DNA from 2 places in the Thalassospira sp. MCCC 1A02898 genome. Region 2 is predicted to be linked to the other one. Evidence: riboswitches for the same ligand, from Rfam matches in the RefSeq annotation. Region 2 holds a riboswitch; the other holds the start of a gene.

Region 1 (4,401 bases), on a different contig from region 2:
GCGCAGGCCCGCCTGCAGCAAAAACCGCAAAAGCGATCAGCGCAGGCAGGGCGATCTCATAAGCTAACTTAGCTCGCAAGAAGCGCGTCATTCTGTTTCAGGCCCTTAAGCAAGGGTTTACCAGTCATTTCTGCCGGTTGCGGCACGCCAAGCAATTGCAGCAAGGTCGGTGCGACATCGGCCAAACGACCATCTTCCAATGTTACCCCTTCCGGACCGTTAACAAGGATGGTCGGAACGAGATTAAGTGTATGTGCCGTGTGCGGTTCACCTGTTTCCGGATCGACCATCACTTCGCAGTTGCCGTGATCGGCGGTAACAAAGGCAACGCCGCCGACCGACTTGATTGCGTCAATCACCTTGCCAAGGCAGGTATCAACCGCTTCTGCGGCCTTCATTGCGGCTTCAAGAATGCCGCTATGGCCGACCATGTCCGGGTTGGCAAAGTTCAGGATGATGGTGTCGTATTTTTCCGACTTGATGGCAGCGACCAGTTTTTCGGTCACTTCCGGTGCCGACATTTCAGGCTGAAGATCATAAGTCGCGACTTTGGGAGACGCGACCAGAATGCGGTCCTCGCCCTCGAATACCTGTTCTTCGCCGCCGTTAAAGAAGAACGAAACGTGCGGGTATTTTTCGGTCTCGGCGATGCGAAGCTGCTTCATGCCGGCTTTGGAAACCACTTCGCCAAAGATGTTTGGCAGGGTCTGCGGCGGATAGATCGCATCCATGTATTTGGCATGTTCGGACGAATATTCGACCATCCCGGCCTGAACGGCGAACTTGACCGGCGTGCCGCGATCAAAGCCGTCAAATTCCGGTGCGCAAAGGGCGGCAAGGATTTCACGTGCGCGGTCCGCCCGGAAATTGGTCATCAGAAGGCCGTCGCCATCCTTCATGCCGTCATAATCGCCAATCACGGTCGGCAGAACAAATTCATCGGTGGTGCCGGCTTCATAGGCGTTGGCAATCGCGGCCTCCGCACTGTCAGCACTGCGGCCATCGGCGTAATTTTTGCCCTGAACCATGGTGAAATAGGCCTGGCTTACACGTTCCCAACGGTTGTCGCGGTCCATGGCGTAATAACGGCCGGTGACGGTGGCGATTTCAACATTGGCATCACCAATCAGGGCGCGGAATTTCTCAAGGAACTTGGCGGCACTTTTCGGTGCGGTATCACGGCCATCAAGATAGGCGTGAATTTTCACCGGCACGCCTGCACCCGCAATGATCTTGGCCAGGGCCGCCATGTGGGCCTGATGGGAATGCACCCCGCCTTCGGACAGAAGACCCGCGATATGGCAAACGCCCTTGGAATCGGAAAGTTTGGCAATGATCTTTTTGACGGTGTCGGTATCGGCGATGCTGCCGGTTTTGACCGCCTCGTCAATTTTGGGCAGTTCCTGCATGACCACACGGCCAGCACCCAGGTTCATGTGACCGACTTCCGAGTTGCCCATCTGACCTTCGGGCAGGCCAACATCCAGACCACAGGCCTTGAGGAACCCGGTCGGATTGTTGGCGTAAAGGTCATCCCAGACAGGCGTGTTGGCAAGGGCGACAGCGTTGTCCTTGCTTTCTTCGCGATAACCCCAGCCGTCCAGAATGCACAGCACCACAGGGCGCGGGCGCTTTACGGAATTCGATACAGTCACGTTCATAAACCCCACAGATAAAGGAAAAGGCTGAATGTCCCGTAAATATGGTGACTTACGGGCTCTTTCGCCATCAATCCCGCCATGCGGACAGGGTGGGTCAGTCTTCGCACACGACAGGTACATCAATTACCCGGGCAATTTAGCACGATTACCGTTGCTTAACAGCATCTGCCGCAGAAAATTTTGCAGATGCAAACCAGTTCTTTTGACAGTGTCTAAAGACGCAGATAGTGTTCAATCTGACGGTGAACCTCTGAGGTGGCAGAAATGTTATCTCGCACCGTGACGGGAGAGTTCGGATATCACGCGATTTGCATGATGTGCGGCGCCGAAGGAGCAATGCCTCATAAACACTCTCAGGCAGATGGACCGTCACGGAAGAGGCTCTGGAGAGAGAAACCAAAAAGCGCCTGGGAGAAAGCTCTGGTCAGGTTTCCACCGAAGGATGAACGCCCCAAGCCGATCTTGATCGGGCAGGGCGGATAATCTCAGGTCAAGGGACAGAGGGGGCAAAAACACCGGTTCGTAAACAGCGCGAAAACAAGCGCGTTATTGAGCCGTGAAGGAGGCCCTTGATGACAAATCCCGCGACCGATCCATCTTCGGGATCGCAAAAGAAATCCCAACATGACGTCAACCTGTCGGTTGTTGACCTTTACACGATTGGTATCGGTCCTTCGAGTTCGCATACGGTTGGCCCGATGCGCGCGGGATATCGTTTCTGCCTTGAACTTGAGGCGCGCAATCTTTTGCAAAAGACCGGCAGTGTCGTGGTTGATCTTTATGGATCGCTTGCCCTGACCGGCAAGGGGCACGCAACCGATACCGCGGTGATCATGGGCCTGAATGGCAAGCGCCCGCGCAATATCGATCCTGATGATATCGTGCCGACTGTGAAGGCGATAGATGAAACCAGCCAGTTGCAGCTTTACGGGCAGTATCCGGTTGCGTTTAATCGCGATACCAATCTGGTGTTTCATTTCACCGAAACCTTGCCGCAGCATCCCAATGGCATGCGGATTACCGCCTTTGACCATGATGGCGTGAAAATCCATACCCAGGAATATTTCTCGGTCGGGGGTGGCTTTATCGTATCCAGTGACGATCACGGTGCGGAATATTCCGGAGATAACATCACCTTGCCATTTCCGTTTTCGTCCGCCGATGAGCTGATGGAAATATGCAAGCGCGAAGGGCGCTCCATCGCGGAAATCATGATGGAGAACGAACAAAGCTGGCGCAGCTCTGATGAAACCATCGCCTTTGTTGATCGCGTTCATGAAGCGATGATGAGCTGCATTGATCGTGGCATCAAAACCGACGGTATCTTGCCCGGTGGCCTGAATGTCAAACGCAGGGCATCGAACCTTTACAAGGAACTGACCGAAAAGCCCGAAGCCGGCCTGCGTGACCCGCTGACGGTGATTGACTGGGTCAATCTTTATGCCCTAGCCGTGAACGAAGAAAACGCCGCAGGCGGGCGGGTAGTGACCGCACCAACCAACGGGGCGGCCGGCGTTATTCCCGCCGTTCTGCGTTATTACGAAAAGTTCGGTGCCAACGCCAATCAGCACAAAATCCGTGAATTCCTTCTGACCGCGGCGGCCATCGGATCGATCTATAAAAAGCGCGCCTCAATCTCGGCGGCCGAAGTTGGTTGTCAGGGCGAGGTCGGTGTTGCCTGTTCAATGGCGGCCGGTGCGCTGTGTGCCGTGCTGGGCGGAACGCCCGAACAGGTCGAAAACGCTGCCGAGATCGGGATGGAACATAACCTTGGCCTGACCTGCGATCCGATTGGCGGTCTGGTGCAGGTGCCCTGCATCGAACGCAACACCATGGGCGCGGTCAAGGCGATCAATGCTGCGCGTCTGGCATTGCGCGGTGACGGCCAGCATACCGTGTCGCTTGATAAGGTGATCGAGACCATGCGCCAGACGGGACTCGACATGCAAAGCAAGTACAAGGAAACCAGTCAGGGTGGTCTTGCGGTCAATGTCAACGTGGTCGAGTGCTGATCCCAACTCTTAAGAATAGGGCGGAAAACCGGGATTTTTGACATCTGCAATGTAAATTAGGCGGTTTTCTGTTCTTGTTTCTTGCGACTTGCGGTTGGTGTTTTGCTATGATTTGCCGACTAAAAATAGGGGCAAAGACCCCAATATCGGTTGGACATAGACATGAGCAAAAAACTGTTCCGCATTTACATCGCGGTCAGTCTGGATGGCTTCATTGCGCGTGCTAATGGTGCGGTGGACTGGTTGGGGGAATATGACCCGGCCGAGTTCGGCTTTGATGACTTTCTGGACTCCGTCGGTACGCTGATCATCGGGCGAAACACCTTTGATCAGGTGATGGAATTTGGCGACTGGCCCTATGAGGCCCGCCGCACAATCGTTTTGACTTCACGCGAACTGCCCAAAGATCGGCCTGCCAATACTGAGGCCTATGGCGGGAGTATCATCGAACTGGTCGATCAATTGCGCGACCGGCGGTCGGCAGATGGTGATATCTGGGTCGTCGGCGGGGGCAGTGTGGTCACACAGTTCCTGTTTGGCGGTTTCGCCGATCAGCTTGATATCTTTACCATCCCGGAAGTGCTGGGGTCCGGCATTTCATTGTTCGGGCGTGACGCCGGGGGGATCAAACCCCGTCTTCTGGCGTCCGAACGGTACAATTCCGGCGTCGTGCGCAGCCAATACGGTTTGGCCTAAGCCCGAAAACAAACAAGCCCGCATCTGGTGAA
Region 2 (4,401 bases):
GTCGGCATGTTCCGCGCAGCTGTCAAAAAGCGAACGCCATCCCTTGATGCTCAGCGCGTTTGGCAGGTGCATTTCGAAATCCTGACCGGCTGAGTGCAATTCGGCCAGTGCGGCGCCAACCCCGGCACAGTGATGGGGTTGAATGCGTCTGGGCGACATGCCCTGCAGGAAGGACGTGATGGCGGCCGGGCGACCACAAAGGCGCCGCAAGGCAACACCGTCCTTGCCGTGGATCGGCGTCGGGCAATTCAGTCCCTTGGCCGACAAGTGATCCATCAGGCCAAGATAGAAGGGTAGATCATCGGGATTTACCCGCTTCTCATACAGGGTCAGGATATACGGAGCCTTGGTCGTCTGAAGGAGGAAGTTGGTGTTTTCGACGCCTTCTGCGATCCCCTTGAACGATACCACGTCACCGATATCGTATTCGGCAACAAAGCGGGAAATATCTTCGTCTGAAACGTCGGTATAGACGGCCATGAGTTCTATCGTCGTCCTGATCTGAAAATAAGCATGTCCGCAGACCTAGCTGGCAAGCTGACGCGGCAGTTTGAAGGTGACATTCTCGTTGGTCAGCGTGATTGTCTCGACCGTCACGTCAAAGCGTTCCCGGCAGGCATCAATGACTTCCTCGACCAGGATTTCAGGTGCCGACGCACCGGCAGTGATGCCAAGGCTTGAAATACCGTCAAGCTTGGACCAGTCGATATCTTTTGCCCGTTCGACCAGAACCGACCGTGTGCAGCCTTCGCGTTTGGCGACTTCGACCAGACGGTTGGAGTTCGATGAGTTTGGCGCGCCAAGGACCAAAATTGCATCGGCCTTTTCCGCGATCAGTTTGACTGCATGCTGGCGGTTGGTCGTGGCGTAGCAGATGTCTTCCTTTTTCGGTACCGCGATTGACGGGAAACGCCGTTGCAGGATTTCAATGATCTTGGCAGTGTCATCAAGTGACAAGGTCGTCTGGGTTACGAAAGCCAGATTTTCCGGATCGCTGATTTCGATGGTTTCGGCGTCTTCTTCGGTCTCGACCAGGGTCATGCTGCCGGGTGGCAACTGGCCCATCGTGCCGATGACTTCGGGATGACCGGCATGACCAATCAGAAGAATATGCTTGCCGTCAGCGTGATGGCGTTCCGCCCCGCGATGGACCTTGGAGACCAGCGGGCAAGTCGCATCAAGATATTCAAGTTTGCGGGTTTCGGCCGCCTCGGGCACGGATTTCGGGACACCATGGGCCGAAAAGATCACCGGCACGCCATCGGGAACGGCATCAAGTTCGTCAACGAAAACGGCACCCATATCGCGCAGGCGATTGACCACGAATTTGTTATGCACGATTTCGTGGCGGACATAGACCGGTGCACCATATTTTTCGAGCGCCTTTTCGACGATCTCGATGGCGCGATCAACCCCCGCGCAGAAACCGCGCGGATTGGCAAGAACGATCCGAAGGCTGGCTTTGTCAGACATGATACAGGTCCGGCTTTCCCAATTGCGTGCGGGCGTTGCCGACGCATTTTTCAAACATTCACGTTACATAACCTGCCTGATCATGCGGTGCAATGACTCTGGGGTAAATGGTCGGTGCGGGTTGGCCGAATTTTTGACGTTTTACACCGCCCAAGGCCGTTCAAGCGGGTTGTGCCGACATCCGCGACAGAATAGACTGCGCGCGGGCCGGTCGTCGCGATGCGGCCCGAAAACATTTGGTTTGATAGAGGCTTGGATGACAATCGGTAACGGACTTCGGCGCGTTTATGCATTGGGTATGGTCTCGCTTGGTGGATTGCTAAGCGCATGCGGCGGTGGCAACCCGTTCGAAGAACAGCCGGTCCCGGTTTGTCCGGCGGCCTATCTGCCAAAGGATACGGCAAAGCTTGTTCAGTTCAGTGGTGCTGGCCGCGACCTGACCGATGTGATCGTCGAAGCCGAATTTACCGGATACCTTGGTGATTGCGGCTATGACCTTGATGACAAGGAACTTGATGTCATCATCAGCCCGATCATTACCGCCGAGCTTGGACCGGCAGCCCAAAACCGTAACGTTCAATTCAAATATTTCGTCGCCCTGCGTGACCCGAACGGCACCTTCATTCAGAAGTCGGTGTTTGACGTTAATATGGCGTTTGCCGACAATCTCAACATGGCACGTATCCGTGACGAACAGGTCACCCTGTCGGTGCCGCTGGACGATGTCTGGACCGGTCCGGATTACGAAATCTATCTTGGTTTCCAGCTGAGTGCGGACCAACTTGAGTATAATCGCCGGTTCGGAACCGATTGATTTTATTCGGGTTTGTTTGTTTGAGACGCGGCAGGCCGATCATGCCCGAAAAATAGGGGCTGGTCGGTTTGCGCGGAAACCCGTATAACAGAAACATACCCAAATGATGCACGTGGGAGAGGCCGCAGTCCTTATCGGATGGGCGGACGCCGAAGGAGCAACCACCCCGGAAACTCTCAGGCAACAGGACCGCGTGGAGATGGGACTCTGGAAAGCAGGTGACCTGAATTTTTGATCAGGAACACCTCGCCGAAGATGTAAGCAGACCGGCTTCCTACCCCGGATGTGATTCTTTCAGGCTCCAAAGACAGAGGGGGAATGTGGTTGGCCACTGGTCGGCTATATTTCGCAACGATTGTCTTGGAGAACCTGATGGCGGATCAAGAATCCGAACTTCTAAAAACTGCCCTTTATGATTTGCATGAGGAACTCGGTGCCAAAATGGTGCCGTTTGCTGGCTATGCCATGCCTGTGCAATATCCGCTTGGTGTGAAGGGCGAACATCTTCATACCCGTGCGAAGGCAGGCCTGTTTGATGTGTCCCACATGGGGCAGGTGCGTTTGACCGGCGAGAACCGCGTGGCCGAGCTTGAAAAGCTTGTGCCCGGTGATATCGCCATCCTTAAACACGGTCGCACCCGCTATTCCGCATTTACCCAGGACGACGGCACGATCCTTGATGATCTGATGATTACCAATGCGGGGGACAGCCTGTTTCTGGTGATCAATGCGGCCTGCAAGGACGATGATATCGTTCACATGCGCGCCAATCTTGGCGATGGTGTATCGCTTGAAGAAATCGATGACCGTGCGCTTCTGGCACTTCAGGGTCCGGATGCGGCCAAGGTTCTGGCACGCTTTGCACCATCGGTTGCCGATCTGAAATTCATGAGCTTTGCCGAAATCGACATCGCTGGCAGTCCGTGCTTTGTGACCCGTTCGGGTTACACCGGCGAAGACGGCTTTGAGATTTCTGTGCCCAACGCCGATGCCGAGGCGCTTGCACGCAAGCTGCTGGCCGAGGACGAGGTCGAGGCGATCGGCCTTGGCGCACGTGACTCACTACGCCTCGAAGCGGGCCTTTGCCTGTATGGTAACGACATTGATACCACCACGACCCCGGTTGAAGGGGATCTGAACTGGATCATCAACAAACGTCGCCGGGCCGAGGGTGGTTTCAAGGGCGCGGATGTGATCCTTGATCAGCTTGAACACGGTGCGGATCGCAAACGTGTCGGCATCAAGCCCGAAGGCAAGGCACCTGCACGCGAACACACCCAGATTTTGAACGCAGATGGCGAAGACATCGGCGAGATTACATCGGGCGGGTTTGGCCCGACCGTCGATTGCCCGATTGCCATGGGGTATGTCGCGATTGAATTTGCCGAACCGGGTACCAAGGTCGATCTTATGGTGCGTGGCAAGGCGCGCCCGGCCGAGGTGGTCGAACTTCCGTTCGCGCCGCATCGTTATTACCGCGGCTAAGAACCAGAATTTATCATAGAGAGAGCGGCGCTACGCTGCATTGGCACTGAATTGATCAACAGGGACAATGGAAAATGACTAAGAAATTTTCGCAGGAACATGAATGGATCGAGCTTGAAGACGGTGTGGCAACCGTTGGCATTACCGATTACGCGCAGCAGTCGCTGGGCGATATCGTGTATGTCGAGCTGCCGGAAGTTGGCAAGAAACTGACCAAGGATGGTGACGCGGCGGTTGTTGAATCGGTCAAGGCCGCCAGCGACGTTTACGCCCCGCTCGATGGTGAAATTGTCGAGGTCAATGAAGAGCTCGATGACAATCCTGCACTGGTCAATGAAGCCCCGGAATCAGACGGCTGGTTCTTTAGAATGACACTGACCGATGAATCCCAGCTTGATGAGCTGATGGATGAAGCTGCCTACAAAGACTTCGTCGAAGGCCTTTAAAACATGCGTTATCTCCCACTGACACGCGCTGATCGTGCTGCGATGCTTGATACCATCGGGGCATCATCGGTTGACGAACTTTACTGTGATGTGCCCGACGGCGCGTTGCTTGATGCACCTGTTGATTTGCCATCCCACCTTGGCGAAATGCAGGTCGAACGCGATATGATGGCCTTGGCCGCC

Evidence for each region. A riboswitch is a leader RNA that binds a small molecule or an ion and turns the genes downstream of it on or off. The one in region 2 is predicted to bind glycine.
Region 1: it holds a riboswitch for glycine, as region 2 does, so the genes downstream of both, AUQ41_RS15290 (L-serine ammonia-lyase) here and gcvT (glycine cleavage system aminomethyltransferase GcvT) in region 2, are expected to answer to the same signal.

What each region holds. Positions count from the first base shown of each region.
Region 1 is NZ_LPXK01000012.1:186,939-191,339, reverse strand. It holds gene AUQ41_RS15300 (murein hydrolase activator EnvC) at 1-91, opposite strand, end outside; gene gpmI (2,3-bisphosphoglycerate-independent phosphoglycerate mutase) at 69-1,661, opposite strand; glycine riboswitch at 1,935-2,040, shown strand; glycine riboswitch at 2,043-2,164, shown strand; gene AUQ41_RS15290 (L-serine ammonia-lyase) at 2,234-3,673, shown strand; gene AUQ41_RS15285 (dihydrofolate reductase family protein) at 3,836-4,369, shown strand.
Region 2 is NZ_LPXK01000011.1:110,470-114,870, forward strand. It holds gene AUQ41_RS11505 (homoserine kinase) at 1-480, opposite strand, end outside; gene ispH (4-hydroxy-3-methylbut-2-enyl diphosphate reductase) at 526-1,473, opposite strand; gene AUQ41_RS11515 (hypothetical protein) at 1,730-2,287, shown strand; glycine riboswitch at 2,391-2,489, shown strand; gene gcvT (glycine cleavage system aminomethyltransferase GcvT) at 2,660-3,772, shown strand; gene gcvH (glycine cleavage system protein GcvH) at 3,847-4,218, shown strand; gene gcvPA (aminomethyl-transferring glycine dehydrogenase subunit GcvPA) at 4,222-4,401, shown strand, end outside.